DNA from 3 places in the Streptomyces thermocarboxydus genome. Region 3 is predicted to be linked to each of the others. Evidence: riboswitches for the same ligand, from Rfam matches in the RefSeq annotation. Region 3 holds a riboswitch; each other region holds the start of a gene.
What was found. A riboswitch is a leader RNA that binds a small molecule or an ion and turns the genes downstream of it on or off. The one in region 3 is predicted to bind cobalamin.

Region 1: linked by a shared signal. The riboswitch ahead of AY578_RS22245 (ribonucleoside-diphosphate reductase subunit alpha) and the one ahead of AY578_RS30050 (hypothetical protein) in region 3 are both predicted to bind cobalamin.
Region 2: linked by a shared signal. The riboswitch ahead of AY578_RS07155 (cobalamin biosynthesis protein) and the one ahead of AY578_RS30050 (hypothetical protein) in region 3 are both predicted to bind cobalamin.

The regions. Positions count from the first base shown of each region.
Region 1 is NZ_CP058273.1:4,790,746-4,800,490, reverse strand. Features, by position in the region: gene mctP (monocarboxylate uptake permease MctP) at 1-1,515, shown strand, start outside; gene AY578_RS22250 (GNAT family N-acetyltransferase) at 1,599-2,102, shown strand; cobalamin riboswitch at 2,192-2,322, shown strand; gene AY578_RS22245 (ribonucleoside-diphosphate reductase subunit alpha) at 2,448-4,805, shown strand; gene AY578_RS22240 (ribonucleotide-diphosphate reductase subunit beta) at 4,862-5,818, shown strand; gene AY578_RS22235 (hypothetical protein) at 5,840-6,061, opposite strand; gene AY578_RS22230 (GlxA family transcriptional regulator) at 6,155-7,117, shown strand; gene AY578_RS22225 (bifunctional albaflavenone monooxygenase/terpene synthase) at 7,143-8,510, opposite strand; gene cyc1 (epi-isozizaene synthase) at 8,507-9,592, opposite strand.
Region 2 is NZ_CP058273.1:1,515,401-1,525,145, forward strand. Features, by position in the region: gene AY578_RS07135 (alpha/beta hydrolase) at 1-47, opposite strand, end outside; gene AY578_RS07140 (class II aldolase/adducin family protein) at 492-1,223, opposite strand; gene AY578_RS07145 (inorganic phosphate transporter) at 1,379-2,644, shown strand; gene AY578_RS07150 (hypothetical protein) at 2,673-2,894, shown strand; cobalamin riboswitch at 3,077-3,217, shown strand; gene AY578_RS07155 (cobalamin biosynthesis protein) at 3,337-4,278, shown strand; gene AY578_RS07160 (cobyric acid synthase) at 4,275-5,786, shown strand; gene cobN (cobaltochelatase subunit CobN) at 5,783-9,463, shown strand; gene AY578_RS07170 (putative cobaltochelatase) at 9,460-9,745, shown strand, end outside.
Region 3 is NZ_CP058273.1:6,572,022-6,581,521, forward strand. Features, by position in the region: gene AY578_RS30020 (class I SAM-dependent methyltransferase) at 1-314, opposite strand, end outside; gene AY578_RS30025 (MFS transporter) at 283-1,551, opposite strand; gene AY578_RS30030 (ATP-grasp domain-containing protein) at 1,544-2,785, opposite strand; gene AY578_RS30035 (cysteine synthase family protein) at 2,782-3,804, opposite strand; gene AY578_RS30040 (GHMP family kinase ATP-binding protein) at 3,801-4,607, opposite strand; cobalamin riboswitch at 4,905-5,129, opposite strand; gene AY578_RS30045 (ferric reductase-like transmembrane domain-containing protein) at 5,379-6,326, shown strand; cobalamin riboswitch at 6,397-6,520, shown strand; gene AY578_RS30050 (hypothetical protein) at 6,582-6,986, shown strand; gene AY578_RS30055 ((2Fe-2S)-binding protein) at 7,022-7,732, shown strand; gene metE (5-methyltetrahydropteroyltriglutamate--homocysteine S-methyltransferase) at 7,802-9,500, opposite strand, start outside.

The sequences.
Region 1 (9,745 bases), 1.8 Mb from region 3:
CTCGACGAATGGGGCCTGGGCGGGCGCTCGTTCGGCACCTGGGTCACCTGGTTCCTGCTGGGCGGCGATCTGTACACCGCGTACACCTTCGTGGCCGTCCCGGCGGCGATCTACGCGGCGGGCGCGGCCGGCTTCTTCGCGGTGCCGTACACGATCCTCGTGTATCCGCTGATCTTCACCTTCCTGCCCCGGCTGTGGTCGGTGTCGCACAAGCACGGCTATGTGACGACCTCCGACTTCGTGCGCGGGCGGTTCGGCTCGAAGGGGCTGTCGCTGGCCGTCGCGGTCACCGGCATCCTGGCGACGATGCCGTACATCGCGCTGCAACTGGTCGGCATCCAGGCGGTGCTGGACGTGATGGGCGTCGGCGGCGGCGAGAACACCAACTGGTTCGTCAAGGACCTGCCGCTGCTGCTCGCCTTCGGTGTGCTGGCCGCGTACACCTACTCGTCGGGGCTGCGGGCGCCCGCGCTGATCGCGTTCGTCAAGGACACGCTGATCTACCTCGTGATCGCGGTGGCGATCATCTACATCCCGATCAAGCTGGGCGGTTTCGACGAGATCTTCGCCTCCGCGCAGGAGGCGTACAGCCAGACCAACCCGGCCACGGGCGCACCGCGCGGCGCCGTGGTGCCGGGGGAGGCGGGCCAGTGGACGTACGCCACGCTGGCGCTGGGCTCGGCGCTCGCGCTGTTCATGTACCCGCACTCGATCACCGCGACGCTGTCCTCGCGCAGCCGTGAGGTGATCCGCCGGAACACCACGATCCTGCCGCTGTACTCGCTGATGCTGGGCCTGCTGGCGCTGCTCGGGTTCATGGCGATCGCGGCCGGGGTGAAGGTGCAGAACGGCCAGCTTGCCATCCCGCAACTGTTCGAGAACATGTTCCCGGACTGGTTCGCCGGTGTGGCCTTCGCGGCGATCGGCATCGGCGCGCTGGTGCCGGCGGCGATCATGTCGATCGCGGCGGCGAACCTCTTCACCCGCAACATCTACAAGGACTTCATCAAGCCGGACGCGACGCCCAGGCAGGAGACCGCCGTCTCCAAGATCGTGTCCCTGCTGGTGAAGGTGGGCGCGCTGATCTTCGTCCTGACCATGGACAAGACCGTCGCGATCAACTTCCAGCTGCTGGGCGGCATCTGGATCCTGCAGACCTTCCCGGCGCTGGTGGGCGGCCTGTTCACCCGCTGGTTCCACCGCTGGGCGCTGATCGGCGGCTGGGCGGTCGGCATGATCTACGGCACGGTCGCCGCGTACGGGGTGGCGTCGCCTACGCAGAAGCACTTCGGCGGCTCGTCCAAGGAGATCCCGGGCATCGGGGAGATCGGTTACATCGGTCTCACCGCCTTCGTGATCAACGTGCTGGTCGCGGTCGTCCTGACCTTCGTCCTGCGGGCGGTCAAGGCGCCGGAGGGCGTCGACGAGACCAAGCCGGAGGACTACACGGCGGACGTCGGCGACCCGGGCGTGGAGGTCGAGCTCCCGCCGGCCACGGCGGGCAGCGCGCACTGACGCGGTCATACATACACACGGCAGCGGGCCGTCGGTGGAAAACCGGCGGCCCGTTGTCGTGCCCGTGCGGCAGACTCCCCCGCATGGACATCGTCATCCGGCCGGTGACCGCCGGCGAACACGCGGAACTGGGTGAGATCACGGCGCAGGCCTATCTCGGTGACGGCCTGCTGGACTTCGGGGAGTCGGACGGCTACCTGGGCGAGCTGCGGGACGTGGCGAAGCGGGCGGCGGCGGCCGAGGTGCTGGTCGCCGTGGGGGACGGCACGCTGCTGGGCGGGGTGACCTTCGTGCCGGGCCCCGGCCCCATGGCGGACCTCGCCGGGCCCGGCGAGGCGGAGATACGCATGCTGGCAGTCTCCGCCGACGCCCGCGGCCGGGGCGCCGGCGAGGCTTTGGTGCGCGCCTGCGTCGACCGCGCGAGGGGGCTCGGCCGTACGCGGATGGTGCTGTCCACGCAGCGCAGCATGCACGCCGCGCACCGGGTGTACGAGCGGCTGGGCTTCACGCGCAACCCGGCGCGGGACTGGAACCCGCTGCCGGAGGTGGACGACATCCTGCTGCTGGTCTACGAGCTGACGCTCTGACAGCCCACTCCTGCCTCTCCGCGCGACACCACTGTAACCCCTGCGCGACACAACATATGGGTCCGTCAGCGGCACCCGGCACAAGATGTATGCTCATGCTCGCTGTCGTCGCAGGGGAATCCGGTGCGAATCCGGAACTGTCCCGCAACGGTGTACCCATGCCTGCCCACGGGCGCGCACGGGAGTCAGTCCGAGGACCTGCCGACAGTGCGCCCGGCCCTTCCGGTCCGGGTGCCCTGACGTCCGGGCCTCGCGGAATGGGCCGGTGGACGCGACGCCGCGTGCGTTCGTGTGCTGCCCCCTGCGCTCTTCGAGGCCCCCGTGCCGAGCGAGGGAGAGCCCCACGTGACCATCGCGCCAGCCGATCCGGCTTCAGCGACCCGCGTGACCGAGGAGAGCGACGGCCCCGGGGCCGCGCTGCTGCGGACCCTGACCCAGCTGACCGCCGACCTGCCCGACGCCGACCCCGGCCGGGTGGCGGCCGCCGCGCTGCGCGGCCGGTCCGCCGCCGCCGACGAGGCGGAGCTGCGGGAACTGGCCGCCGAGGCGGCGGCCGGGCTGATCTCCGAGGACCCCGCCTACTCCCGGCTCGCCGCCCGGCTGCTGACGATCGGCATCCGCGCCGAGGCCGCCTCGCAGGGCGTCACCTCGTTCACCGGCTCGGTGGCCGCCGGGCACCGGGAGGGCCTGATCGGCGACCGCACCGCCGCGTTCGTCCGGCTGCACGCGGCCCGCCTGGACGCGCTGATCGACACGGACGCCGACGACCGGTTCGGCTACTTCGGGCTGCGCACCCTGCACAGCCGCTATCTGCTGCGCCACCCGGTCACCCGCAAGGTCGTCGAGACGCCCCAGCACTTCCTGCTCCGGGTCGCGTGCGGGCTCGCCGAGGACGACAGCGAGCGGGCGCTGGAGGAGGTCGCCGCGCTGTACGGGCTGATGAGCCGGCTCGACTACCTGCCCTCCTCCCCCACGCTGTTCAACTCCGGCACCCGCCACCCGCAGATGTCGTCCTGCTACCTCCTGGACTCCCCCCGGGACGAGCTGGACTCCCTCTACGAGCGCTACCACCAGGTCGCCCGCCTCTCGAAGCACGCCGGCGGCATCGGCCTGTCCTTCTCCCGCGTCCGCGCCCGGGGTTCGCTGATCCGCGGCACCAACGGGCACTCAGGCGGCATCGTCCCGTTCCTGAAGACGCTGGACGCCTCGGTCGCCGCCGTGAACCAGGGCGGCCGCCGCAAGGGCGCCGCCGCGGTCTACCTGGAGACCTGGCACGCGGACATCGAGGAGTTCCTCGAACTGCGCGACAACACCGGCGAGGACGCCCGCCGTACGCACAACCTGAATCTGGCGCACTGGGTGCCGGACGAGTTCATGCGCCGGGTCGCCGACGACGCGCCGTGGTCGCTGTTCTCCCCGGTGGACGTGCCCGAGCTGGTCGACCTGTGGGGCGAGGAGTTCGACGCGGCCTACCGGGCCGCCGAGGCCAAGGGCCTGGCCCGCAGGACGCTCCCGGCGCGCGAGCTGTACGGCCGGATGATGCGCACCCTCGCACAGACCGGCAACGGCTGGATGACCTTCAAGGACACCGCCAACCGCACCGCCAACCAGACCGCCGAGCCGGGCCACGTCGTCCACTCCTCCAACCTGTGCACGGAGATCCTGGAGGTCACCGACGACGGGGAGACGGCGGTCTGCAACCTCGGCTCGGTCAACCTCGCGGCATTCGCCGGCGAGGACGGCATGGACTGGGAGCGCCTGGACGCGGCGGTCCGCACCGCCGTGACGTTCCTGGACCGGGTGGTCGACATCAACTTCTACCCGACCGGGGAGGCGTCCCGGTCCAACAGCCGCTGGCGCCCGGTGGGTCTGGGCGTGATGGGGCTGCAGGACGTCTTCTTCCGGATGCGGATGCCGTTCGACTCCCCCGAGGCGAAGGCGCTGTCCACCCGGATCGCCGAGCGGATCATGCTCGCCGCGTACGAGACGTCCGCGGGACTGGCCGAGCGGCACGGCCCGCTGCCCGCCTGGGAGAAGACCCGCACCGCGCGGGGCGTGCTGCACCCCGACCACTACGGCGTCGAGCTCGCCTGGCCGGGGCGCTGGGAGGCGCTGCGGACCAGGATCGCCGCGACGGGCCTGCGCAACGCGCTGCTGCTGGCGATCGCGCCCACCGCGACCATCGCGTCCATCGCGGGCGTGTACGAGTGCATCGAGCCGCAGGTGTCCAACCTGTTCAAGCGCGAGACGCTGTCCGGGGAGTTCCTCCAGGTCAACTCGTACCTGGTGGAGGACCTCAAGCGGCTCGGGGTGTGGGACGCGCGCACCCGTGAGGCGCTGCGTGAGGCGGGCGGCTCGGTGCAGGACTTCGCGTGGATCCCCGAGAACGTACGGCGGCTGTACCGCACGGCGTGGGAGATCCCGCAGCGCGGCCTGATCGACATGGCCGCCGCCCGGACCCCGTTCCTGGACCAGGCGCAGTCGCTCAACCTGTTCCTGGAGACGCCGACCATCGGGAAGCTCTCCTCGATGTACGCCTACGCCTGGAAGCAGGGGCTGAAGACCACCTACTACCTGCGCTCCCGCCCGGCGACCCGGATCGCCCGCGCGGCCCGCGCCGCCGTCCCCGTCCAGCAGCCGGCCGGCCCCGAGGCCGTCGCCTGCTCCCTCGAGAACCCCGAATCCTGCGAGGCCTGCCAGTGACCACCAGCACGACCAAGAACCTGCTCGACCCCGGCTTCGAGCTGACCCTGCGCCCCATGCGCTACCCGGACTTCTACGAGCGCTACCGGGACGCGATCAAGAACACCTGGCACGTCGAGGAGGTGGACCTGCACTCGGACGTCGCCGACCTGGCGAAGCTGACGCCCGAGGAGCAGCATCTGATCGGCCGGCTCGTGGCGTTCTTCGCCACCGGCGACTCGATCGTGGCGAACAACCTGGTGCTGACGCTGTACAAGCACATCAACTCGCCCGAGGCGCGGCTGTATCTGTCGCGGCAGTTGTTCGAGGAGGCCGTGCACGTCCAGTTCTATCTGACCCTGCTGGACACGTATCTGCCCGATCCGGACGACCGGGCGGCGGCCTTCGCGGCCGTGGAGAACATTCCGTCCATCCGGGAGAAGGCCGAGTTCTGCTTCACGTGGATGGACTCGGTGGAGCAGATCGACCGGCTGGAGTCGAAGGCCGACCGGCGCCGCTTCCTGCTGAACCTGATCTGCTTCGCGGCCTGCATCGAGGGCCTGTTCTTCTACGGCGCGTTCGCCTACGTCTACTGGTTCCGCAGCCGGGGTCTGCTGCACGGCCTGGCGACCGGCACCAACTGGGTGTTCCGCGACGAGACGATGCACATGAGCTTCGCCTTCGACGTGGTGGACACCGTGCGCAAGGAGGAGCCGGAGCTGTTCGACGAGGAGCTCGGCCGGCAGGTCACCGACATGCTGCGCGAGGCCGTGGAGGCGGAGCTGCAGTTCGCCCGTGACCTGTGCGGCGACGGACTGCCCGGCATGAACACCGCGTCGATGCGGCAGTACCTGGAGTGCGTGGCCGACCAGCGTCTGGTGCGCCTGGGCTTCGCTCCGGTGTACGGCTCGGAGAACCCGTTCTCCTTCATGGAGCTGCAGGGCGTGCAGGAGCTGACCAACTTCTTCGAGCGCCGTCCGTCCGCGTACCAGGTCGCCGTGGAGGGCACGGTCGACCTGGACGAGGACTTCTGACGCCGGGGCGCCGGGGCCGTCTCACGCCGCCCGTGCGGGGCGGCGCGGGGCGGTCCCGTGCGCCGGACGGGACGCGGCCCGGGGGTCGGGCGGTTCCGTGTCAGGGACCGCCGTGGCCTCCCGGATCTGCCGGTCGATGCGGCGGTCGCGCAGGATGCCGATCACGGCGGGCGCGACCATGAGGACGAACAGGCCGAGAACGGCCACCATCGCGATCAGTGCTTCTGTCTGCGTCGTGTTCATGGACACCACTGTGGCGCCGGACACTCCTGACGGGGAGTGGCAGGACTGCCGTACACCCTCGATTTACTGCCAAGAGCGAGGCACACTGGGGGCATGCTCCGGAATGTGGCGGCCGTCCTCCTCGACGGCGTGAATCCCTTCGAACTCGGCGTGGTCTGCGAGGTCTTCGGCATCGACCGCAGCGACGACGGGCTGCCGGTGTACGACTTCGCGGTGGTCTCGGCGCAGGGGCCCTCGGTGCGCACGAGCACCGGTTTCACGCTCGGGACCGAGCACGGCCTGGAACGGCTGGAGACGGCCGATCTGATCACCGTGCCCGCCGGCGCCTCGTACGCCTCCCGGGAGTTCCCTCCCGAGATGCTGGACGCGCTGCGCCGGGCGGTGGACCGGGGCGCGCGGGTGCTGAGCGTGTGCTCGGGGGTGTTCGTGCTGGCCGCCGCCGGGCTGCTGGAGGGGCGGCGCGCGGCGGTGCACTGGAAGCACGCGCAGGAGCTGAGCCGCCGCTATCCGCATCTGACGGTCGAGCCCGACGTGCTCTACGTCGACGAGGACCCGGTGATCACCTCGGCGGGCACCGCCGCGGGCATCGACGCCTGTCTGCACCTGGTGCGCAAGGAGCAGGGGCCCGAGGTGGCCAACCGGATCGCCCGGCGGATGGTGGTGCCCCCGCACCGCGACGGCGGACAGGCCCAGTACATCGAGCGTCCGCTGCCGGAGCCCGGGGGCGACTCGGTCGCCGGGGTGCTGGTGTGGATGGAGCAGCACCTCGACGAGGAGGTCACCGTCGAGCAGCTCGCCGCCCGCGCCCACATGTCGCCGCGCACCTTCGCCCGCCGCTTCCAGCAGGAGACCGGCACCACGCCGTACCGCTGGATCCTGCGCCAGCGGGTGCTGCTGGCCCAGCATCTGCTGGAGCGGACGGACGAGACGGTCGACGCGATCGCGGGCCGCACGGGTTTCGGCAACGCGGCCGCGCTGCGCCACCATTTCGTGCGCACGGTGGGGACCACCCCGCAGTCCTATCGGCGCGCGTTCAGGGGCCCGGAGGCCGCCTGACCGCGCGCCGGCCGGCGGGACGGCGTCAGCGGGGCAGTGCCCGCAGCATCAGCCGGCGGGGCCGCAGCGTGATGCCGATGCGGTGCCGGGGGTCGGAGTCCGACGCGTGCTCGAAGCGGTACGCGTGGGCGACGACGGCGGTCATGAGCGTGAGCTCCGCCATGGAGAAGTGGTCACTGGGGCACTTGCGGTTGCCGACGCTGAACGGGCTCATGGCGTACTTGGGCACGTCCTTGGACCGCTCGGGGAGCCAGCGGTCCGGGTCGAAGTCCTCGTTCCGCTCGTACGACCGCCGGTCGCGCTGGATGGCGTACGGGCTGTAGATGAGGTCCGCGCCCTTCGGAATGCGGTAACCGCCGAGTTCCGTGTCGGCGACCGCGCGGCGGGTCAATATCCATACGGCCGGATACAGCCGCAGGGTCTCCGTGACGACATTCGCGGTGTACGTCAGCTTCCGCACGTCCTCGAATGCGACCGGGCGGTCGCCGACCACGGATTCCACCTCGTCGCGGATCTTGTCGCCGAGTTCCGGGTGCTCGGTGAGAACCAGGAGGAGCGACATGATCGTCGATCCGACGGTTTCGGCGCCGGGGGTCAGGATGGCGATGACCTGATCGTGGATCTCCTGTTCCCCGATCGGGTCGCCATTGTCGTCCTTCGCCTCCAGCAAAGCCGTCAGCAAATCGTTCGGTTTTTGACCGCTCGCCCGTCGGTCGGCGACGATCTCGTCGACCAGGACATGCAAATCGGCCAGCGCCCGGTTGAATTCGCGATTGGCCGGAAGCGGAATCTTGTAGAGCGGTCCGAGCGGCACGACCATCCGCTGGTACATGCCGGCGAACAGGGTGGTGAGGTCGGCGCATATGCGGTCGGCGCGGGCGTCCATGTAGCTGCCGCGCATCAGGCAGCGGGCGGCGACCCGCACGGCCGCGCGGAACGACTCGTACGTGATGTCCAGCACCCCGTCCGCGGCCCGCCAGCGGTCCACGAGCTCGTACGCCTCCTCGGCCATGATCGGGCCGTAGGCGGGGATCGCGTCGAGCCGGAACGCGGGCTGGATGGTGCGCCGCTGACGCCGGTGCAGCTTGCCGTTGGCGGTGGCCACGCCCTCCTTGCCGAGCAGGCTCTCCAGCGACTCCCACAGGGGCCCGGCGATGATGTAGTCCGGGCTGAGCGCCACCTCTCCGGTGAGGGCGGGGGTGGTGACGGCGTAGACGGTCTTGGGGCCCAGCTTCAGGCGCACCACGTCGCCGTGGTCGCGCAGCTGGGACAGGAAGGCCAGCGGGTCGCGCGCCAGGCGCCAGCCGTGGCCGAGGAACGGGACGGTGCCGCCGGCCACGGGCGGCTCGTCGGTCGCGGTGGTGTCCTTCGGGCGTACGGACTCGACGGTCATTTCTCACCTTCCGTTGCGTTGTTGACGTACGGGGGCGTGGACCGGTCGTCCCAGCTGTCGACCCGGTACCGGCCGGACTCGTGGTGGAACCAGTAGACGGAACTGAACCAGTTCCGCATGTTGGCGACGCAGACGCGCACGGCGGCGCCCGTCTCCTTTCCGCCCACCGTCCCGTCGTCCAGCCGGTCGGCGAACCGTAATGCCTCCTGTTCCGCGTCCAGGAATTCGCTGATGCATTCCTCCACGCGGTGCCGCATGTCGGCGATCGCCTCTTCGAGGGTCATTCCCTCGTGGGTGACGAGACTGATGCCGAGATTGTGCACCTCGTTTCCGGCGATTTCCTTGGGGAGCGAGCAGAGGTCGTTGTACCAGGCGGCGAATTCCTGGCTGAGCAGCGCCGGTTTGCGATAGGCCGGGTTCTTCCGCACCGCGTCCGGGAGTTCGTACCCCGCGCTCGGTTCCAGAAGGTCGGTCCAAATCCAGTGCGCAAATGTGAGGCGGCGCAGTTCGAGGTATTCCTCGACGGTCGGGACGACGCCTTCCGTGCGGTTGTGGAACTCCCGGTCGTACGCCTCGATCACGGCGTGGAAGTGGCGCGCGAACCGCGCGTTCCAGGTGTCCGGAAGAAATGCGTAGAGCCGCCGCACGCTGTCGGCGAGACCCGCGACCACGGGGTCCTGGTGACTCAGGTGGTCACCGGGGCGGTCGAGGGCGCTGTGCAGCAGGTCCTTCAGCCGCCGCCAGGCGTCCGGCCGGCCGTGCACGATGTCGCGATCGTGACGGTCGTCCCAGACGAAGAACCAGGCGCTGTAGTCCGCTATCGCCTGGAGGACCTCGTCGGGCGCGCCTATGTAGTAGCCCGCCATGAGGTCCGTGTAACACAGGCCGTCGGCATATGACTCCACCTTCTCCGGCGTCATGAGCCGCTTTTCGAGCAGCCATGCCCGGGTCTCCCTCTGGAGCTTCGGCCAATACGGGTGGAGTTGCCGGGGAAACGCCGCCTCGATCACCGGAAGAGACAGCGCCGGTGGTACTGCGATGGTGGTCGGTGTCGATGTGGAGCCGTGTGACAAAGCATGCACGAACATTCCCCTCTCAGCCGCCAGTTGAGCGCCCGCCCCCCGAGCCGGGCGTACGCCGTGCGTATCCCCGTACCTCCATTCAGCACTACAACTGACCGTTCTGGGAACGGATTTGCTTCTTTCACTACCTCTGGATGCGCACAGACGAACGGC
Region 2 (9,745 bases), 5.1 Mb from region 3:
CCTATCACGGCGGTAACGGCTGCTGCCGTCGCAGTCACAGTGCGCACGCCTCCCAGTGTCGGCTCCGGACGCGGACCCGGCCAGTGGGCGCGGGGCCCGGGCCCGCCCGGGTGCGGCCGGCCTCCGTCCACGTGAGCGGCCGGCCGGGTGCGTCACCCGGTCCCCGGCGGGGTTCCCGGCGGGGCGGACCTGACACCCGTGGGCCGGACGGCCCTCGCCCGCCGGAGAGCCGGCCGCTCACCTGCCGCCGGCCGGTACGGCAGGCCACCCGTCGGACGCGACCCGGACGTCCGAAGCGACACGCGAAACTCGCACGCACGCAGGCGCCCTGGGGCGTCCGCCGGTCGGTTCGGCTCGCGAAGGGGTCCCGCGCCTACCGGACCCGCCCGGGTGAGCCGACGGCTCGGCACTCCCCGGGCCGGCGGGCAACCGTCCGGACACCCCCAGGCGCTCAGGGCCGTTCCCCTGCGAGCCGGCCGCCAGGCATCCCCTCAACCCCGCTGTCCGTACCCCCGCAACCGCTCCCCCGCCTCCGCCAGCTGTTCGGGGCTGAGCAGGGTCGGGGTCAGGCCCGGGACCGAGGAGGCCGTGAGCCAGACGCGGCACATCCATTCCAGCTGGGCCGTGCGGTCGTACGCCTGGGCGAGTCCGGCGCCGTACGTGAGGGTGCCGTGGTTGCGCATCAGGCAGCCGGTGCGGCCGTCGAGGGCGCGCAGGGTGTTCTCGGCCAGTTCCGGGGTGCCGTAGGTGGCGTAGCGGGCCACGCGGACGGGGCCGCCGAGGGCGGCGGTCATGTAGTGGATCGCCGGGAGCTCGTCGACGAGCGTGGAGACGGCGGTGGCGTGCACGGCGTGCGTGTGGACGACGGCGCGGGCTTTCGTCGTGCGGTGGACGGCCAGGTGGAGGGGCAGTTCGCTGGTCGGGACCAGCGTGCCGAGCACCTGCCGGCCCGTGAGGTCCACCCCCGTCACGTCGGCCGGGGTGAGCCGGTCGTACGGGACGCCCGAAGGGGTCACGAGGACGGTGTTCCCGACCCGTACGGAGACGTTGCCCGAAGTTCCGACGACGAGGCCGTCGGCGACGGTCCGGCGGGCCGTCGCGACCAGCTCCGCCCAGGCCTCCGTCACCCCTTCGCCGAGCCCTTCGAAGCCCTCACCGCGCGTGCCCGGGACGCCACGCCCAGCGCCCTCCGCTTCCTGTCCGCTCCCGTGCTGTTCGGCCATGTGGAGATCCTGCCAGGAGCCCTGGCCTCCTGGGCCGGACGGCGGAGCGCGCACCCCCTCTTACGGTCACCCTGATGCCCGTTCCAGTTCATCTTCCGTTCACCCTGGTTGCCTACGTTCGACCAGCCAATGACCTCGAACGATTGCCTGGGTAAATGGAAAGCTTCTCGCTGATCCTCGCGATTGTGGTGGTAACCGCACTCGCGTTCGATTTCACGAACGGTTTCCACGACACCGCGAACGCGATGGCAACGACCATTTCGACCGGTGCGCTCAAGCCCAAGGTCGCGGTGGCCATGTCCGCCGCGCTGAACCTTGTCGGCGCATTTCTTTCGGTGGAGGTCGCCAACACGATCTCCAAGGGCCTCGTCGACGAGGCCGGCATCCGTCCCGAGGTCATCTTCGCCGCGTTGGTCGGCGCGATCCTCTGGAACCTCCTCACCTGGCTGGTCGGTCTTCCGTCCAGCTCGTCGCACGCCCTCATGGGCGGTCTGATCGGCGCCACGGTCGCCTCCGCCGGCTTCGGCGCGGTCCACGGCGACGTGCTGGTCACCAAGGTCCTGCTCCCCGCGATCGCCGCCCCGCTGGTGGCGGGCATCGCCGCGATGCTGGCGACCCGGCTCACGTACCGCATGGGCCGCGGCGCCGACACCAAGGCCTCCGAGAAGGGCTACCGCGCCGGGCAGATCGCCTCGGCCGGCCTGGTCTCCCTGGCCCACGGCACCAACGACGCCCAGAAGACGATGGGCATCATCACCCTCGCCCTGGTCGCCGGCGGCGCCGTCGCCCCCGACTCCGACCCGCCGGTGTGGGTCATCCTCTCCGCGGGTCTCGCCATCGCCCTCGGCACCTACCTGGGCGGCTGGCGCATCATCCGCACCATGGGCAAGGGCCTGACCGACCTCCAGCCGCAGCAGGGCTTCGCCGCCCAGACCAGCGCCGCGACGGTCATCCTGGCCTCCTCGCACCTGGGCTTCTCCCTCTCCACGACGCACTCCGTGTCCGGTTCCGTCATGGGCGCGGGACTCGGCCGCAAGGGCGGTGTGGTCCGCTGGTCCACGGCCACCCGGATGTTCGTCGCCTGGGGCCTGACCCTGCCGGCCGCCGCGCTGGTCGCGGCGATCGCCGAGTGGGTGTGCGGCTTCGGCAGCTGGGGCACCGCCGTCGTGGCCGTCTTCCTGGTCGCCTCCAGCGCGGCCATCTGGAAGATCTCCCGGCGCGAGGTCGTCGACCACACCAACGTCAACGACCACGACACCCCGGAGACCGTCTCCGAGGAGCCCGCCGGTGTCGTCACCCAGGCGATCGCCGCCGTGACCCCGCCCCCGGCAGGCCCCTCCGAGGACCTCTCGGCCACCATCCCGGCACCGGCCCCGGCCACCGCCGACCCGCAGGCCCCGTCGGCCGCCTCGACCGTCTGACCGCGTCCGGCACGAAGGAAGTAGCAGCATGAAGATCGACTGGGCGGCCCTCGGCTCCGTGTTCGGCGTCAGCCTCGTGGTCACCGTGGCCCTGGTGGCCCTGTTCACCCTGGGCATCTCGGGTCTGTCCCGCCGCGAGCGGGCGTCCGCCGAGGGCCGGTCCGCGGCCCTCGCGGTCACCGGCGCCTACGCCTGCTTCGCCGCCTGCGCGGCGGCGGTCGGCTACGGCATCTACCTGATCATGGCCTGAACCACCGGGCCGCACGCGTGAGCGGGCGGGACGGGAGCGGCGGCTCCCGTCCCGCCCGTCGCCGTGTCTCCGCCCGTGCCGGACGTGCGCGCGTCCACGGGCCGCCGGCCGCGTTCACCCACGTGAGCCCCTCTGTGGGCCTCGGCACACTTCAGCCCCGCAGGTCAAAGGCAAGTTGACGGCCCTTCCGGGGGCATGGTGGACTGCCTCCGCCAATACGGCGGCAGAAGAGGAAGCCGGTGCGAATCCGGCGCGGTCCCGCCACTGTCACCGGGGTGCGAACCCCGGGAGCCAGGAACTCTCGCCGCCGGTCTCGTCGAACCAGGGCGCGGACACCCTGAGTGAGGACATATCGCCATGCGCGGCAGCCTGCCGAGGTCGACCAGCGACACCCCACCCCCCTTCGGGGCCGTGATCTCCGGATCCGTCACCGGCTGAACCCATGGGTGCCGATCGCGTGTTCGCGTACGGCGCCGCCGCCGGCCTCCTCGGCGACCTGCTGCTCGGCGATCCCCGCCGCGGTCATCCGGTCGCCGCCTTCGGGCGGGCCGCGGCTGCCGTGGAGCGGGGGCTGTGGCGGGACGACCGTGGCCGCGGGGCCGTGCACACCGCCGTGTGCGTCGGCGGCGCCGTCACGCTCGCCGGCCTGGCCGTCGGCGCCGTACGCCGTTCCCCCGCCGCCTCCGTCGCCCTGACCGGCGTCGCCACCTGGGCCGTCGTCGGCGGCACCTCGCTGGCCCGGGAGGCCCGTGCCGTCGGGCAGGCGCTCCAGGCCGGGGACGTCGAGGCCGCCCGCGCGCGGCTGCCGCACCTGTGCGGCCGTGACCCGCAGGCGCTGGACGCCGACGGGATCGCCCGCGCCGTGGTGGAGTCCGTCGCCGAGAACACCTCCGACGCCGTGGTGGGCGCCCTGGTGTGGGGCGCCGTCGCCGGGGTGCCGGGTCTGGTGGGGTTCCGGGCCGTCAACACCCTGGACGCGATGGTGGGTCACAGGTCGCCCCGGTACCTCCGCTACGGCTGGGCGTCCGCCCGGCTCGACGACGTCGCCGGCTGGCCGGGCGCGCGCCTGACGGCCGTCCTCGCCGCGCTCACCGGTCCCGACCCGCGTGGGGCGGTACGGGCCTGGCGCGCGGACGCGGCGAAGCACCCCAGCCCCAACGCCGGTCCCGTGGAGGCGTCCTTCGCGGGCGCGCTCGGCGTCCGGCTCGGCGGAACCCTCTCCTACGGCGGGCGGGTCGAGCACCGGCCCGTCCTCAACGGCGGCGGACGCCCCGTCGCCGTCACCGACATCGACCGGGCGGTGCGCCTGTCGCGGCGCGTCGGCTGGCTGGCGCTCGCGGCCGGGGTGGCCGCGCGGCGCGTGCTGAAGGGACGTGACCGGTGAGCGGTGGCGGACTGCTGGTCGCCGGGACCACCTCGGACGCCGGCAAGAGCGTGGTCACCGCCGGGATCTGCCGGTGGCTGGTGCGCCAGGGGGTGAAGGTCGCGCCGTTCAAGGCGCAGAACATGTCGCTGAACTCGTTCGTCACCCGCGAGGGCGCCGAGATCGGCCGCGCCCAGGCGATGCAGGCGCAGGCGTGCCGGGTGGAGCCGACGGCGCTGATGAACCCGGTGCTGCTGAAGCCGGGCGGCGACCGGTCCAGCCAGGTGGTGCTGATGGGCCGCCCGGTCGGCGAGATGAGCGCCCGCGGCTACCACGGCGGCCGCCAGGAGAAGCTCCTCGGCACGGTCCTGGACTGCCTGGAGCGACTGCGCGCCGAGTACGACGCGGTGATCTGCGAGGGCGCGGGAAGCCCCGCCGAGATCAACCTGCGCCGCACCGACATCGTGAACATGGGGACCGCGCGGGGCGCCCGGCTGCCCGTGCTGGTGGTCGGGGACATCGACCGGGGCGGCGTGTTCGCCTCCTTCTTCGGCACGGTCGCCCTGCTCTCCCCCGAGGACCAGAAGCTGGTCGCCGGGTTCCTGGTGAACAAGTTCCGCGGGGACGTCTCCCTGCTGGAGCCGGGCCTGGAGATGCTGCACGGCCTCACCGGGCGGCGCACCTACGGCGTGCTGCCGTTCCGGCACGGGCTCGGCATCGACGAGGAGGACGGGCTGCGCGTCTCCCTGCGCGGCGCCGTGCGGGAGTCCGAGGTGGCCGCGCCGGCCGGCGAGGAGGTGCTGCGGGTCGCGGTGTGCGCGGTGCCGCTGATGTCCAACTTCACCGACGTGGACGCGCTGGCCGCCGAACCGGGCGTCGTGGTGCGGTTCGTGGACCGGCCCGACGAACTCGCCGACGCCGACCTGGTGGTGGTGCCCGGCACCCGCGGCACCGTGAAGGCGCTGCGCTGGCTTCACGAGCGGGGTCTCGCGGACGCGCTGGTGCGGCGGGCCGCCGAGGGCCGGCCGATTCTGGGCATCTGCGGCGGCTTCCAGCTGCTCGGCGAGCACATCGAGGACGACGTGGAGAGCCGCGCGGGCCATGTGGACGGGCTGGGCGTGCTGCCCGTCCGGGTGCGGTTCGCCCGCGAGAAGACCCTGGCCCGCCCGGTCGGCGAGGCCCTCGGGGAGCGCGTCGAGGGCTACGAGATCCACCACGGGGTCGCCGAAGTCCTCGGCGGTGAGAGCTTCCTGGACGGCTGCCGGGTCGGCGGCGCCTGGGGCACGCACTGGCACGGGGCACTGGAGTCGGACGGGTTCCGGCGGGCGTTCCTGCGCGCGGTCGCCGAGCGCGCGGGACGCCGTTTCGTGCCGGCCCCCGGCACCTCCTTCGCCGCGCTGCGCGAGGAGCAGCTCGACCGGCTCGGCGACCTGATCGAACAGCACGCGGACACGGACGCGCTGTGGCGGCTCATCGAGTCCGGCGCGCCACGAGGACTGCCCTTCATTCCACCGGGAGCGCCCGCATGAGCACTGTGTTGTTGTTGTCGACCGCCGACACGGACCTGCTGGCGGCCCGGGCCTCCGGCGCCGGCTACCGCATCGGCAACCCCACCCGCGTCGACGTCGCGGAGGAACTGCCCGCGCTGCTGGACGGCGCCGGCCTGGCCGTGGTGCGGCTGCTGGGCGGCAAGCGCGCCTGGGAGGAGGGGCTGGCCGCGCTGAAGGCGTCCGGCGTCCCCACGGTGCTGCTCGGCGGGGAGAGCGTGCCGGACGCGGAGCTGATGGCCGAGTCGAGCGTCCCGGCGGGCGTGGTGGCCGAGGCGCTGCGCTATCTCGTGGAGGGCGGCCCGGAGAACCTCGCCGAGCTGGCGCGCTTCCTGTCGGACACCGTGCTGCTGACCGGGGAGGGCTTCGAACAGCCGCGCAGGATGCCGGAGTTCGGCGTGCACGGCTCACGGGCCGTGCAGCCGGGACGCCCGACCGTCGGCGTCCTCTTCTACCGCGCCCACGAACTCAGCGGCAACACCGCGTTCGTGGACACCCTGTGCGACGCGATCGAGGCACGCGGCGCCAACGCGCTTCCGGTGTACTGCGGTTCCCTGCGCGGCGCCGACCCGGAGCTGTACGCGCTGCTGGGCCGGGCGGACGCACTGGTCGCCACCGTGCTCGCGGCCGGCGGCAGCCACGCCTCGCAGGCGTCGGCGGGCGGCGAGGAGGAGGCCTGGGACGTCGGCGCGCTCGCCGAGCTGAACGTGCCCGTGCTGCAAGGCCTGTGCCTCACGACCTCGCGGGCGGCCTGGGAGGAGTCCGACGCGGCCCTCTCCCCCATGGACGCGGCCATGCAGGTCGCCATCCCCGAGTTCGACGGCCGGCTGATCACCGTGCCGTTCTCCTTCAAGGAGCAGGGCGCGGACGACGTTCCGGTGTACGTCGCGGACCCCGAGCGCGCCGGGCGGGTCGCCGGGATCGCCGTACGGCACGCGGCGCTGCGGCACAAGCCGAACGCCGAGAAGAAGCTGGCGCTGGTCTTCACCGCGTACCCGACGAAGCACTCGCGCGTCGGCAACGCGGTCGGCCTGGACACGCCCGCGTCGGCGGTGCGCGTGCTGGACGCGCTCAGGGACGCCGGGTACGCCGTCGAGGGGCATCCGTCCGAGGGTGACGAGCTGATCCACCGGCTGATCGAGGCGGGCGGGCACGACGTCGAGTGGCTGACGGAGGACCAGTTGGCCGCCGCGCCCGCACGGGTGCCGCTGGCCGACTACCGGGCGTGGTTCGAGAAACTCGACCCCGAGCTGCGTAACGCGATGACCGAGGCGTGGGGCGAGCCGCCGGGCTCCCTGTACGTCGACGGGGACGACATCGTGCTGGCGTCCCTGCGGTTCGGGAACGTCGTCGTGATGATCCAGCCGCCGCGCGGCTTCGGCGAGAACCCCATCGCGATCTACCACGACCCCGACATGCCGCCCTCGCACCACTACCTGGCCGCCTACCGCTGGCTGGAGGCCGCACCGTCGGAGGGGGGCTTCGGCGCCGACGCGGTCGTCCACATGGGCAAGCACGGCACGATGGAGTGGCTGCCCGGCAAGGGCCTCGGGCTGAGCGCGGCCTGCGCCCCGGACGCGGTGCTGGGCGACCTGCCGCTGGTGTACCCCTTCATCGTGAACGACCCCGGCGAGGGCACCCAGGCCAAGCGGCGCGGCCACGCCACGGTCGTCGACCACCTGGTGCCGCCGATGGCCCGCGCCGACACCTACGGCGACCTCGCCAAGCTGGAGCAGCTGCTCGACGAGTACGCGCTGGTCAGCGACCTGGACCCGGCGAAGGCGCCGGCCGTGCGGGCGCAGATCTGGACGCTGGTGAAGGCCGCCGAGCTGCACCACGACCTGCATGTCGACGACCAGCCGGACGACGACGCGTTCGACGAGTTCGTCATGCACATCGACGGCTACCTGTGCGAGATCAAGGACGTGCAGATCCGCGACGGCCTGCACATCCTCGGCGGCGGGCCGGTCGGCGAGCCGCGCGTGAACCTGGTGCTGGCGGTGCTGCGCGCCTCACAGGTGTGGGGCGGGCGGGCGAACGCCCTGCCGGGCCTGCGGGCCTGCCTCGCCGCGCACTTCGGGCTGGTGGAGAAGGAGCTGCTGGCCGAGCCGGGCGCCCCGGTGAAGGCGCCGGTGGAGCTGACGGACCTGGCCGACGGCCCGTCCCGTACGGCCGCCGACGCGATCGACCTCCTGGAGCAGCTGTGCCGGCGGCTCGCGGAGGGCATGGAGCAGCGAGGCTGGGCGGCGGACGCGGTACCGGGCCTGGTGCGGGAGGTGCTGGGCACCGAACTCCCGGACGCGGTGGCCGTGTTGCGGTTCGCGTGCGAGGAGGTCGTACCCCGGCTGGAACGGACCACGGACGAGATCGGGCACATCCTGCGCGCGCTGGACGGCGGATACGTCCCGGCGGGCCCGTCGGGATCGCCGACCCGCGGACTGGTCAACGTCCTTCCGACCGGCCGCAACTTCTACTCGGTCGACCCCAAGGCGATTCCCTCACGCCTCAGTTGGGAGGTCGGGCAGTCGCTGGCGGACTCGCTGGTGCAGCGGTATCTGCAGGACACGGGCGCGTATCCGACGTCCGTCGGCCTGACGGTGTGGGGCACGTCCGCGATGCGCACCCAGGGCGACGACATCGCCGAGATCCTGGCGCTGCTGGGATGCCGTCCGGTGTGGGACGACGCGTCGCGGCGCGTGACCGGCTTCGAGGTGGTGCCGCTGGAGGAGCTGGGCCGGCCCCGCATCGACGTCACGGTCCGCATCTCCGGCTTCTTCCGGGACGCGTTCCCGCACGTGGTGGGGCTGATCGACGACGCGGTACGGGCGGTGGCCGAGCTGGACGAGCCCGCGTCGCAGAACTTCGTCAAGGCGCACGCCGACGAGGACACCGCCGAGCACGGCGACCGACGGCGGGCCACCGCGCGCATCTTCGGCTCCAAGCCAGGGGCGTACGGGGCGGGACTGCTGCCGCTGATCGACGCCCGCAACTGGCGCTCCGACGCGGACCTCGCCGAGGTGTACGCGGTCTGGGGCGGCTACGCCTACGGCCGCGGGCTCGACGGGCGCGCGGCGCGCGGCGACATGGAGACGGCGTTCCGGCGGATCGCGGTGGCGGCGAAGAACGTGGACACCCGTGAGCACGATCTTGTCGACGCCGACGACTACTTCCAGTACCACGGCGGCATGGTCGCCATGGTCCGGCACCTGACGGGGGCGAGTCCTCAGGCGTACGTCGGTGACTCGGCGACCCCGGACCAGGTGAGGACGCGCACGCTGGGCGAGGAGACGCACCGGGTGTTCCGGGCGCGGGTGGTGAATCCGCGCTGGATGGCGGCGATGCGCCGGCACGGCTACAAGGGCGCCTTCGAGATGGCGGCCACCGTGGACTACCTGTTCGGGTACGACGCCACGGCCGGGGTCGTGGACGACTGGATGTACGAGAAGCTCAGCGCGGAGTACGTGTTCTCGCCGGAGAACCGGGACTTCATGAAGAAGTCCAACCCCTGGGCGCTGCGCGGCATCACGGAACGGCTCCTGGAGGCGGCGGACCGGGGGCTGTGGGCGGAGCCGGACGACGGCACGCTGGAGCGGCTGCGCGCCACCTACCTGGAACTCGAGGGCGACCTCGAAGGCGACTCGGAGGGCGACGACCAGTGACCACCCCCTTTCCTTTCACGGCCGTCGTGGGCCAGGACGACCTGCGGCTCGCGCTGCTGCTGAACGCGGTGTCGCCGTCCGTCGGCGGTGTGCTCGTGCGCGGCGAGAAGGGCACCGCGAAGTCCACCGCCGTGCGTGCGCTGACTTCGCTGCTGCCGGAGGTCGCGGTGGTGCCGGGGTGCCGGTTCTCCTGCGACCCCGCCGCGCCCGACCCTGGGTGCCCGGACGGACCCCACGAGGGCGGGGGCGTCGGTGCGTCCCGTCCCGCTCGGATGGTCGAAC
Region 3 (9,500 bases):
GGTGCCTCGTACTCGCGGGCGTCGGCCCGCACGTACGTCACCTCGGCACCGGCGTCGGCCGACCGCTTGCGTGCCCAATCCAGCATGGCCGGGCTCAGGTCAACTCCGGTCACGCGGTGCCCGCGGCGTGCGAGCGGGACGGTGAACACCCCAGGCCCGCAGCACAGGTCCAGCACGCGCGACCTCTGCGGGAAGGTCAGTAGGGGAGAGGTGTCCAGCAGCTCCTCGGCCTGCTCGTGGCGCTGCTCGGAGAAGAGGAAGTCGTGGAACTCGGTCCAGAAGTCATCGTCCTGGAATCCGCCCGTTCGTGTCATCGCGGGTCAGTGCTCCTTCATGGTCGCCGTCGGGGACAGGGCGCCGCGCCGTGCGACGGCGCAGCGTGAGGAGAAGCGGGGGGAGCAGCAGACACTGGGCGGCTGCCAGCAGCCAGAACCAGCCGGTGTATCCGGCCCGTTCGCCGAGGCCGTACAACTGTCCGCCGAGCACGCCGCTCGCGCAGGCGCCCAGGCCCGCGGCCAGCCGCTGCTGGCCGAAGACCACGGCGTCGGAGCGCGGGCTGCGGCGCAGCGCCTCCAGGTCGTTCTTCAGGAACAGCACGATGTCGCCCAGGGTGATCAGGGCGCCGCCGGCCAGCAGTGCAGCCCGGGTTCCGGCCGCCAGCACGGCCAGGCCCGCCGCCAGGCCCGTGAAGCCGACCGCGAGGGCGAGGGCGTACGGCATGCGCCGGATCATGCCGGACGCGAGTGGCTGTACGACGATGACCAGCGTGAAGCAGAGCAGCAGCACCACGCTGTAGAACGCGCTGGAGGCGCGCGCGACGGCGTACACCGCAAGGAAGTGCTGGAAGTGGAAGTAGAGGTAGAAGGCCAGCGCGTTGGCGGCGAACGGCAGGAGTGCCACGCCGGTCAGGAGTCCCGACGGGGCAGTTTCCGGTGATCCGGTGGGGTGTTCCGCGGTGGTCCCCGGTAGCCGTGCGTGTCCCACCGTGACCGCAAGGAACAGCGCCGTGACGGCCGCGAACAGCCAGCCGGGCGACGACAGGACGAACGGCCCGGCGATCAACGGGCCTACGGCCATGCCCGCGTTGAGTGCCGCGTTGCCCGCCGACAGGAACGCCGGGCGGCGCTCGTCGTCGACGCCGTGCACCAGATACGCCTTGTTCGCGGGCAGGTAGAGCGCGGCACCGCAGCACGTCAGGACCAGCGCCCAGACCGCGAGAGGCGGCCAGCGCAGGGCCAGCAGGAGCCCGGCGAAACCGGCGGTGCGCACGACCAGTGCCCACAGCATCGTGCGGCGCAGCCCGATCCGGTCCGCGAGGGCTCCTCCGACGATGCCGCCGGAGAACTGCACGAGCGATGCCACGGCCAGGACGACCCCGACCGTGCCGAGCCCCATCCCGAGCCGTTCGTGCAGGAACACCGACATGAACGGCAGGACCATGAAGCTGCCGAGCGGAATGAGGAACGAGCTGAGCAGGAGGAACCGCAGCGGACCGGTGAGCGGGAACAGCGAGACCCGCAGACCCGGCCCTCGGGTGGTGCGCTCACCCACCGGGCGCCTCCCGGCCGGCCGGGTCGGTGAGGACCCGCAGGGCGCCCGCGGCGGCCACCGCACGGTGGGTGGCGAGTTCGGCGGTCTCCGCCTCGGCGTACACGATGCCCGCGTAACCGCGGCTGTCGCCCAGGTGCTCGATGAGATCGCCGGTCCGCTTGACCGGGTACCAGGCGGGCTTTCCCGGCATGTCGGTGAGCCGGTCGAGCCCGGCCACGCCGGTGAACACGCCGGGTGCGGCAGGATAGCCGAGTACGAAGGCGACGGCCGGACCACCGGGCAGGTCCGAGTCCATGAGCTGGGGGCGACGGCCGAGCGTGGCCTCGATCATCGCCTCGTACACGTTGACGCCGAGCGCCCGGCACATACCCTCCCCGACCAGGGCGCCCCCGATCCGGGGGTTGACCTCCACCACCTCCGGGCCGTCGGTGGTCAGCACGAACTCCACGTGGGCGAACCGGTCGGTGTATCCGATGGCGGCGAGCACCCGGTCGAGCCAGCGCTCCAGCGATGTCCGCTGCAGGTCGGGGAAGGCGACGGGGAAGGCGGTGATCTCCTCCCGGAAGCGCGGCTCCGGTGACATGAGCCGGCTGGAGACGCCCAGCAGCCGGGTGCGGCCGTCCCAAGTGAGCGTCTCGGCGCTGTACACCGGGCCGCTGAAATAGGGCTCAGCGAACAACCGTCCTTTCAGGTCCCGACCGGACGCCTCGGCGAGCGCCGCGTCGAGTTCGCCCTCGTCCCGGACCAGCCACACGTTCTGGCTCCCGGTGCCCGCCGTGTCCTTGAGCACGAGCGGCAGTCCCGCCTCCTTGAGCAGCAGCCCACGTGCCTCACGGTCCGGGCCGGCGTTTTCGACGGCCCTTCCGCGGGTGAGGCCCGCGTTGTGCAGCCTGTTGCGTACGGCGGCCTTGTCCCGGGTCAGCCGCAGGACGGCTGGATCGAGACCGGGCAGGCCGAGGCGTTCGGCGAGGGCAGCGCCGGCCAGGGTCCAGATGTCGGTGGAACTGATCAGGCCGCGCAGTCCCGGGGTGCGCCGGAGCAGATCGGCGGTCCGCTCCACGTCGAAGGTGTCGGTCACGACGACGTCGAGGGTGCCGGCGGGCAGCCGGTCCAATTCGTAGGCGTAGTAGGCGGGGGCCCGGGTCAGCAGCAGCAGGCGCTCGCCGAGCCGATCGGCGGCGCGGACCAGATGGCCGAGGCCGAAGGTCAGTGACTCCAGGCAGGCCACGGTCATGCCGCCCGCTCCTTCCAGTGGGCCGGGCAGGAAGTGCGCTGCCACGTCATCCTCGACCACGGCATGGTCATCTCCTCCGGAGTGCGGACCTCGAGGGGTTTCAGCGCGGCCGGGTCCAGGGCCTCGGCGTGCCGGGCGAACACGCGCTCCACGTAGCGGTGTCCGGTGTCGGCCCCTACCACCAGGTGCAGTCGGTCGGGGTGACGGCGGGCCTCGTACGTCGCCGTCAGATAGCCGGCACCGGTGGACAGCCCGGCGAACACCGCATGCTCGCGCAGCAGGGCGACGGCACCGGACATGGCGTGGGTGAAGTCCAGCCAGTGCACGGTGTCGTAGAGATGGTGGCGGACGTTGTCGAAGACGATCGACGAACCGATGCCGGCGATGATCGCCTCGGGATCGTGATGGTCCTGGCTGCCGAAGGTGACGCTGCCGAAGGGCTGGACGCCGACCAGACGCACCGAGGGGTCCGCAACGCGCAGGCGTTCCACGATGCCGCCGGTCGAGGCTCCGGAACCCACCCCGCCGACGACGGTCAGCCGTGCGGCCGGGAACTCCGCCGCGATCCGGTCGGCGACCTCCTGGTAGCCAAGGTAGTGGACGTCGTCGTGGTACTGGCGCATCCAGTGGTGGCCGGGATCCTCGGCGAGGATCTCGCGCACCCGTCGCACCCTCAGTTCCTGGTCGAGCTTGAGGTTCCGCGACGGTCTGACCTGCTCCACCGCGGCGCCGAGGATTTCCAGTTGGGCGAGGGTGGTGGCGTCCACGGTGGTGGACGCGACGATGTGGCACCGCATGCCGTACCGGTGGCAGGCCAGCGCGAGGGCGTAGGCGTAGATGCCGCTGGAGCTGTCGATCAGGGTCTGGCCCGGACGGACCGTGCCCCGCTCCAGCAGATGACGGACAGCGGCCAGGGCCGAGTAGATCTTCATCGACTCGAACCGCAGCAGGACCAGGCCGTCGGTGAGCCGGACGAGGTCCGGGACTTTCAGGGCGTCGGCGATGTGGGGGTGGATCACCCGTAGCCTCCTTGGGTGAAGGTGCACTGGTGGCCGAGCGAGTGGAAGAACGAGGAGAGTTCGGACTTGACCTCGGCCCGTGGGTGTGAGGCGAAGAGATAGCCGGCCAGGCAGCCGGTGTGGGCTACGAAGACGCCGTCGGCGCCGAACCGCTCACGATGAGCCTGCAGGCTGCTGAAGGTCGCCTTGGGCAGCACCTCCTGGGACAACGCGGCGCTGGTCGTCGCGGCCCGGGCGACGGCGGCCGGGTCACCCGAGTCGAAGCCCTTCAGCAGATCGGTCAGACACCGGTGGTACTCCTCGCCGCGGCGCCGGTAGTGGTCCAGCAGCAGGGGAGTGACGGCGGCGGTGTCCACCGTGCCGGGTTCCGTGACGTAGGCGGTGTGGAAGCCGATGTCCTGGCCCAGCCGCCGCACCACCCGGTGCCGGCCGCTGAGGTACAGGGCGAACTCGTCGAGGAAGACGCTGTCGGCGCGCTCGATGTCCGTCAGGACGCCGAGGACCACGTCCGTGTCGTACGGCAGGGAGAAGACACGGAACAGACAGCGCAGCGTCGCCACGATGTCCGCCGTGGAACTGGCCATCCCCACGCCCACCGGAAGTTCGGAGTGGGTGCGCCAGTCGCCAGGGGGCAGGGCGAAACCGTAGTGGTCCAGGAAGAGCCGGGCCGCTGTCGCCGACTTCTCACCCAGTGCCGGCGGACGTGGCGGGCCGGCCGTCGTCCTCGGTGTGAAGTACACCCATGAGTGGCGGTCCACGGGGAAGGACACCACCGCGATCTCGGGATCGGTGTCCGGTCGCAACGGGCCTTGGTACAGCTCGCCCAGAGTGCCGTGGCAGACACCGGACACCGCGCCTCCGGATGAGTCCCGTTCCCGGAGGAAGCCCGCGACGGGTCCGGGCCTCGTCGGCTCCGGTCTGCCGGACGACACACCGGCCCGGGGTCGGTACGGCCGACGCGAACAGGCTGGGTCCCGCACACCGTCCTCCTCCGTACCGGGCGTTGAACACCGACAGGGAAGGAGGCGCGGCCACACGCACGACGTACGACCGCCCATACCGCCAACCCAGTCCACGAGGTCACGTGCACAGCCCGCGGGACGCGGGCGCAGTGGCAGGTCTTCGGACTCGCGGGCACGTCTGCCGAAAGGGCGGACACCTACCGGCCGTCTCTTCCCCGGCCCTGACGCGGGCCCAGTGACACCGACGGCTTTCGTTCCCACTCACCGCTGCGGGACAGTCCCGGACTCACACCGGGTTCCCTCTTGCGTCGCGCCACCGGGCGTCCGGGTGGACGGGAGGCGCGAACCGACTGCGAGGATCAGCGTAGAGGCGCTCGTGCTTCCTGCGACAGTGGAGCCTCGGCGGGTTGTCCTGAATGTGGAGGTGACGCAGAACAAGGTGTGCCTCCACGCGCGGTTCTCGTGGCGGCTCTGGCCGGATAACGCCTTCGGAGATCACTCCCTCATCAGCCAGACTTGTTGCCTCACGCCACATGCGCACCGCTGCTGCGGTGGCCCGTGCCCGGGAGGCCCCTGATGACGTCAGACGTGAGGCCGGACGAAGACGGGGCGATGACCCCGTTGCCCGGAGGGAAACGGCCTCCCGGTGACCGCGTCGCGCTGCGCGGCGATCTGCGGGCCGCCCTGCCCGACGCCACCGCGGCGGTGGTGGTCACGGCGCTCGTGTTCGCGTTCCTGTGGGCGCGCATGGATTCGGGTGCTTCGGACACCGTCGCGGTCATGCCGTTCATGGACGATCCCGGCACCTACTGGATGTACCTGCTCAGCCAGGCGTTCGGCTGGTCGGCCCTGCTGTGGGCGTGGGGCACGGTCATGCTCGGCCTGGTGCTGTCGGGGCCACGCCCCGCCCGGCTGCCGGTCTCCCGGCAGGTGCTGGAGCGCTGGCACCGCACCACCAGCCTGACGACCATGGCCCTGATGTTCGCGCACGCGCTGATGTTCGCGGCGGAACTCGTCCGCTACGAGACGAAGGTGGACTGGGCCGAGCGGTTGTGGGTGGCCTTCGCGGACACCTTCGTGCCGGGCTGGTACGACTCCGGAACCGGCCAGGTCGCCATCCCGATCGGCCAGGGCGCCCTGTACCTGGCGATTCCGCTGGGGCTGCTGTTCTACGTCCGGCACCGTATCGGAGCGAACACCTGGCGCCGGCTGCACCGGTTCGTGATCGTCGTGTACGTGCTGAGCGTGTGGCACACCCTGTTGTACGGGACCAACGTCTGGTACGGGGAATGGCCGCGCACCATGCTGTGGCTGCTGCAACTGCCGGTCGCGGCCCTGCTGTTGATCCGTCTGCTGAGACCGGCCCGGCGGGCGGAACGGCTGGGGCCGGCCGGCGGGGGCGTGGGCCGGCCGGGTTGGTGGCTACGGGCGGCGGGACGGGTCGCCGTCGGGGCCGTCGTCGTCGGGCTCCTCGTCGTGGTGGTGTCCGGCCGTGACGGAGGGCGGGACCGTCCGACCCATCCGCCCGCGACGGCCCCGCACGCTCAGGAGACGGACTGACGGCCGACTCGGAGCGGGCCGGACGGTGTACCGGGATGGGAGGATGAGCAGCGACAGGGCGACGGCGGACGAGGAAGCCGGTGTGAATCCGGCGCGGTCCCGCCACTGTGATCGGAGAGCAAGTCCCGACAGGCCACTGCCCGGTAGCGGGTGGGAAGGCCGGGACGAGCATTGACCCGAGAGCCAGGAGACTCACGCGGTCGCCTCCTCGACAGACCCCGGGGCGGATCTCCCCGGAGAGAGGGACGGCACCGCATGCCCGTAACGCCGACCGGACCAACGACTGACGACGAGAGGCCCGCGACGGTCACCGGCCCCGTGCCGTGCCGCATCGTCGTGTGCCGCGACTGCTGCTGCGGCACCCGGAAGGTGACCGGTGTCGACCACGCGGCCCAGACCGAACGCCTGCGTGCCGCGGCACCGGTACGCGTCTCCGACTGCCTCGACGTTTGCGAACACGCCAACGTCATCGTCGTCCAGCCCTCCGCGGAAGGCCGGGCCGCCGGCGCCCGGCCCGTCTGGCTCGGACTGGTCAACGACCCGGACGCGACCGAGGACATCGCCGCCTGGGCACGCGCCGGCGGACCGGGCGTCGCACCACGGCCGGACATCCTCGACCTGTACGCCATCACGCCGCCGCGACGGCGTTCGGCCTCCTGACCGTGTGGACGGAGAGCCGGAAGGAGGACAGAACCGTGCACGACGCCCGTGCCTCGGCCGCGTCCGTTGCCGCCGCCCTCCACGACGTGGCGGGCCTCGGCGGCTTCTTCGCCCTGCACATCGGCGGACGGGACGACTGCTGGCATCCGGTCGCCCGTTCCTACGCGTCGGGTTTCACCGATCTTGCCGAAGCCGTCGCACGCCGCCACCACACTGTGGAGCCGCGCGTCGGCGTCTCCATCGCCCACCTCGGTCACGCCGCCCGTCTCTGGTCACCGGCCCTGGCTTGCGTCGTCCTGCACGGAATCGTCCCCGACCTGGAAGGACTGGAGCGGGCCGACGACGGGCCGGCCCTCCGGGTGCCCCGCCCGGCCGGCTGGCACGCTGACCGGCTCGACGACGGTACCGCCCGCGCCCTGTACCAGCAGGTGACCCGTCACCTGTCGGCACTGGCCGACGGACTGCGCGTCAAGGTCGCCCCGCGTCTGCTGGACGGCAACTCGGCGTCGGCGCTCGCCGGGGCGGCCCACGCCCTGCTCGCGCTCCGTCCCGCCGTACGCGGGCCGCTCACCGACCTCACGACCGAGCTGTTGGACACCGGACGCCTGGCGGGCACCGGCGTGCTCACCGGCCCCGACCTCACGTTCCGCCGCCGAAGCTGCTGCCTCTACTACCGCGCGCCGAACGGCTCGAAGTGCGGTGACTGCGGGCTGGCCGGCGGTGTACGTCGCCCAGCCCTGCGATGAGGTGTATCCGTTTCGGGCTGTGCCGCTCACCGGGCCGGAAGCCGTGCGTCCGGCCCGGTGAGCCGGGGGTCAGGAGCGGGACAGCTCGTCACGGATGGTGCGGGCGGCGGTCACCAGGTGTTCGAGTGAGGCCCGGGTCTCGGGCCAGGCGCGGGTCTTCAAACCGCAGTCGGGGTTGACCCAGAGCCGTTCGGCGGGGATGGCCTTGAGGCCGGTGCGCAGGAGTTCCGCGGCCTCGTCGGTGCTCGGGACGCGCGGGGAGTGGATGTCCCAGACGCCGGGTCCGGCCTCGCGCGGGTAGCCGTGGGCGGCGAGTTCGTGGGCGACCTGCATACGGGAGCGGGCCGCCTCCAGGCTGATGACGTCGGCGTCGAGGTCGTCGATGGCCTGGACGATGTCGCCGAACTCGGCGTAGCACATGTGGGTGTGGATCTGGGTGTCCGGGCGGACGCCGGACGTGGTGAGCCGGAAGGCTTCGGTGGCCCAGTCCAGGTATCCGGCCCGGTCGGCGCTGCGTAGCGGCAGCGTCTCACGCAGGGCGGGTTCGTCCACCTGGATGACGGACGTGCCCGCGGCCTCCAGGTCGTGCACCTCGTCGCGCAGGGCGAGGGCGACCTGATGGGCGGTGTCGGCGAGTGGCTGGTCGTCGCGGACGAAGGACCAGGCGAGCATGGTGACCGGCCCGGTGAGCATGCCCTTGACCGGCTTCTCGGTGAGCGACTGGGCGTAGGACGTCCAGCGCACCGTCATCGGCTCGGGGCGGGAGATGTCGCCGGCCAGGATCGGCGGGCGGACATAGCGGGTGCCGTAGGACTGGACCCAGCCGTGCTGCGTGGCCAGGTAGCCGGTGAGTCGCTCGGCGAAGTACTGGACCATGTCGTTGCGTTCGGGTTCGCCGTGTACGAGGACGTCGATGCCGGTCTTCTCCTGGAAGGAGATGACCTCCTGGATCTCCGCCTTGATCCGCTCCTCGTAGTCGGCTGTGTCGATCCGCCCGGCGCGCAGGTCGGCGCGGGCGGCGCGCAGGTCGCCGGTCTGCGGGAAGGAGCCGATGGTCGTGGTCGGCAGCAGCGGCAGCCCGAGGTGGGCGCGCTGGGCGGCGGCGCGCTCCGCGTAGGACGGGGAACGGCGCCCGTCGGTCTCGGCGACCGCGGAGGCGCGGGCGCGGACGGCCGGATCGTGGGTGACGGGGGAGTCGGCACGGGAGGCGAGGTCCGCACGGTTCGCCGCCAGGTCGGCGGCGATGGCGTCGGTGCCCCGGGCGAGACCCCTGGCGAGGGTGACGACCTCGGCGCTCTTCTGCCTGGCGAAGGCGAGCCAGCGCAGGATCTGCGGTTCGATGTCCCGTTCGGCGGCGGTGTCCAGGGGGACGTGCAACAGGGAGCAGGAGGCGGACACGTCGACGCGGTCGGCCAGGCCCAGCAGCGTGCCGAGCGTGGACAGGGAGGCGGCGAGGTCGTTGACCCAGACGTTGCGGCCGTTGACCACACCGGCGACCAGCCGCTTGCCGGGCAGCCCGCCGGCGGAGGCCAGCGCATCCAGGTTGGCGGCCGCCGCCCCGGTGAAGTCCAGGGCGAGACCGTCGACCGGGGCCTTGGCCAGCATCGGCAGCGCCTCGCCGAGCCGGTCGAAGTACGAGGCGACCAGGAGCTTCGGCCGGTCGGCTAGACCGCCGAGGTCACGGTAGGCGCGCTCGGCGGCGTTCAGCTCGGCCGGGGTGCGGTCCTGGACGAGGGCGGGCTCGTCCAGCTGGACCCACTCCGCGCCC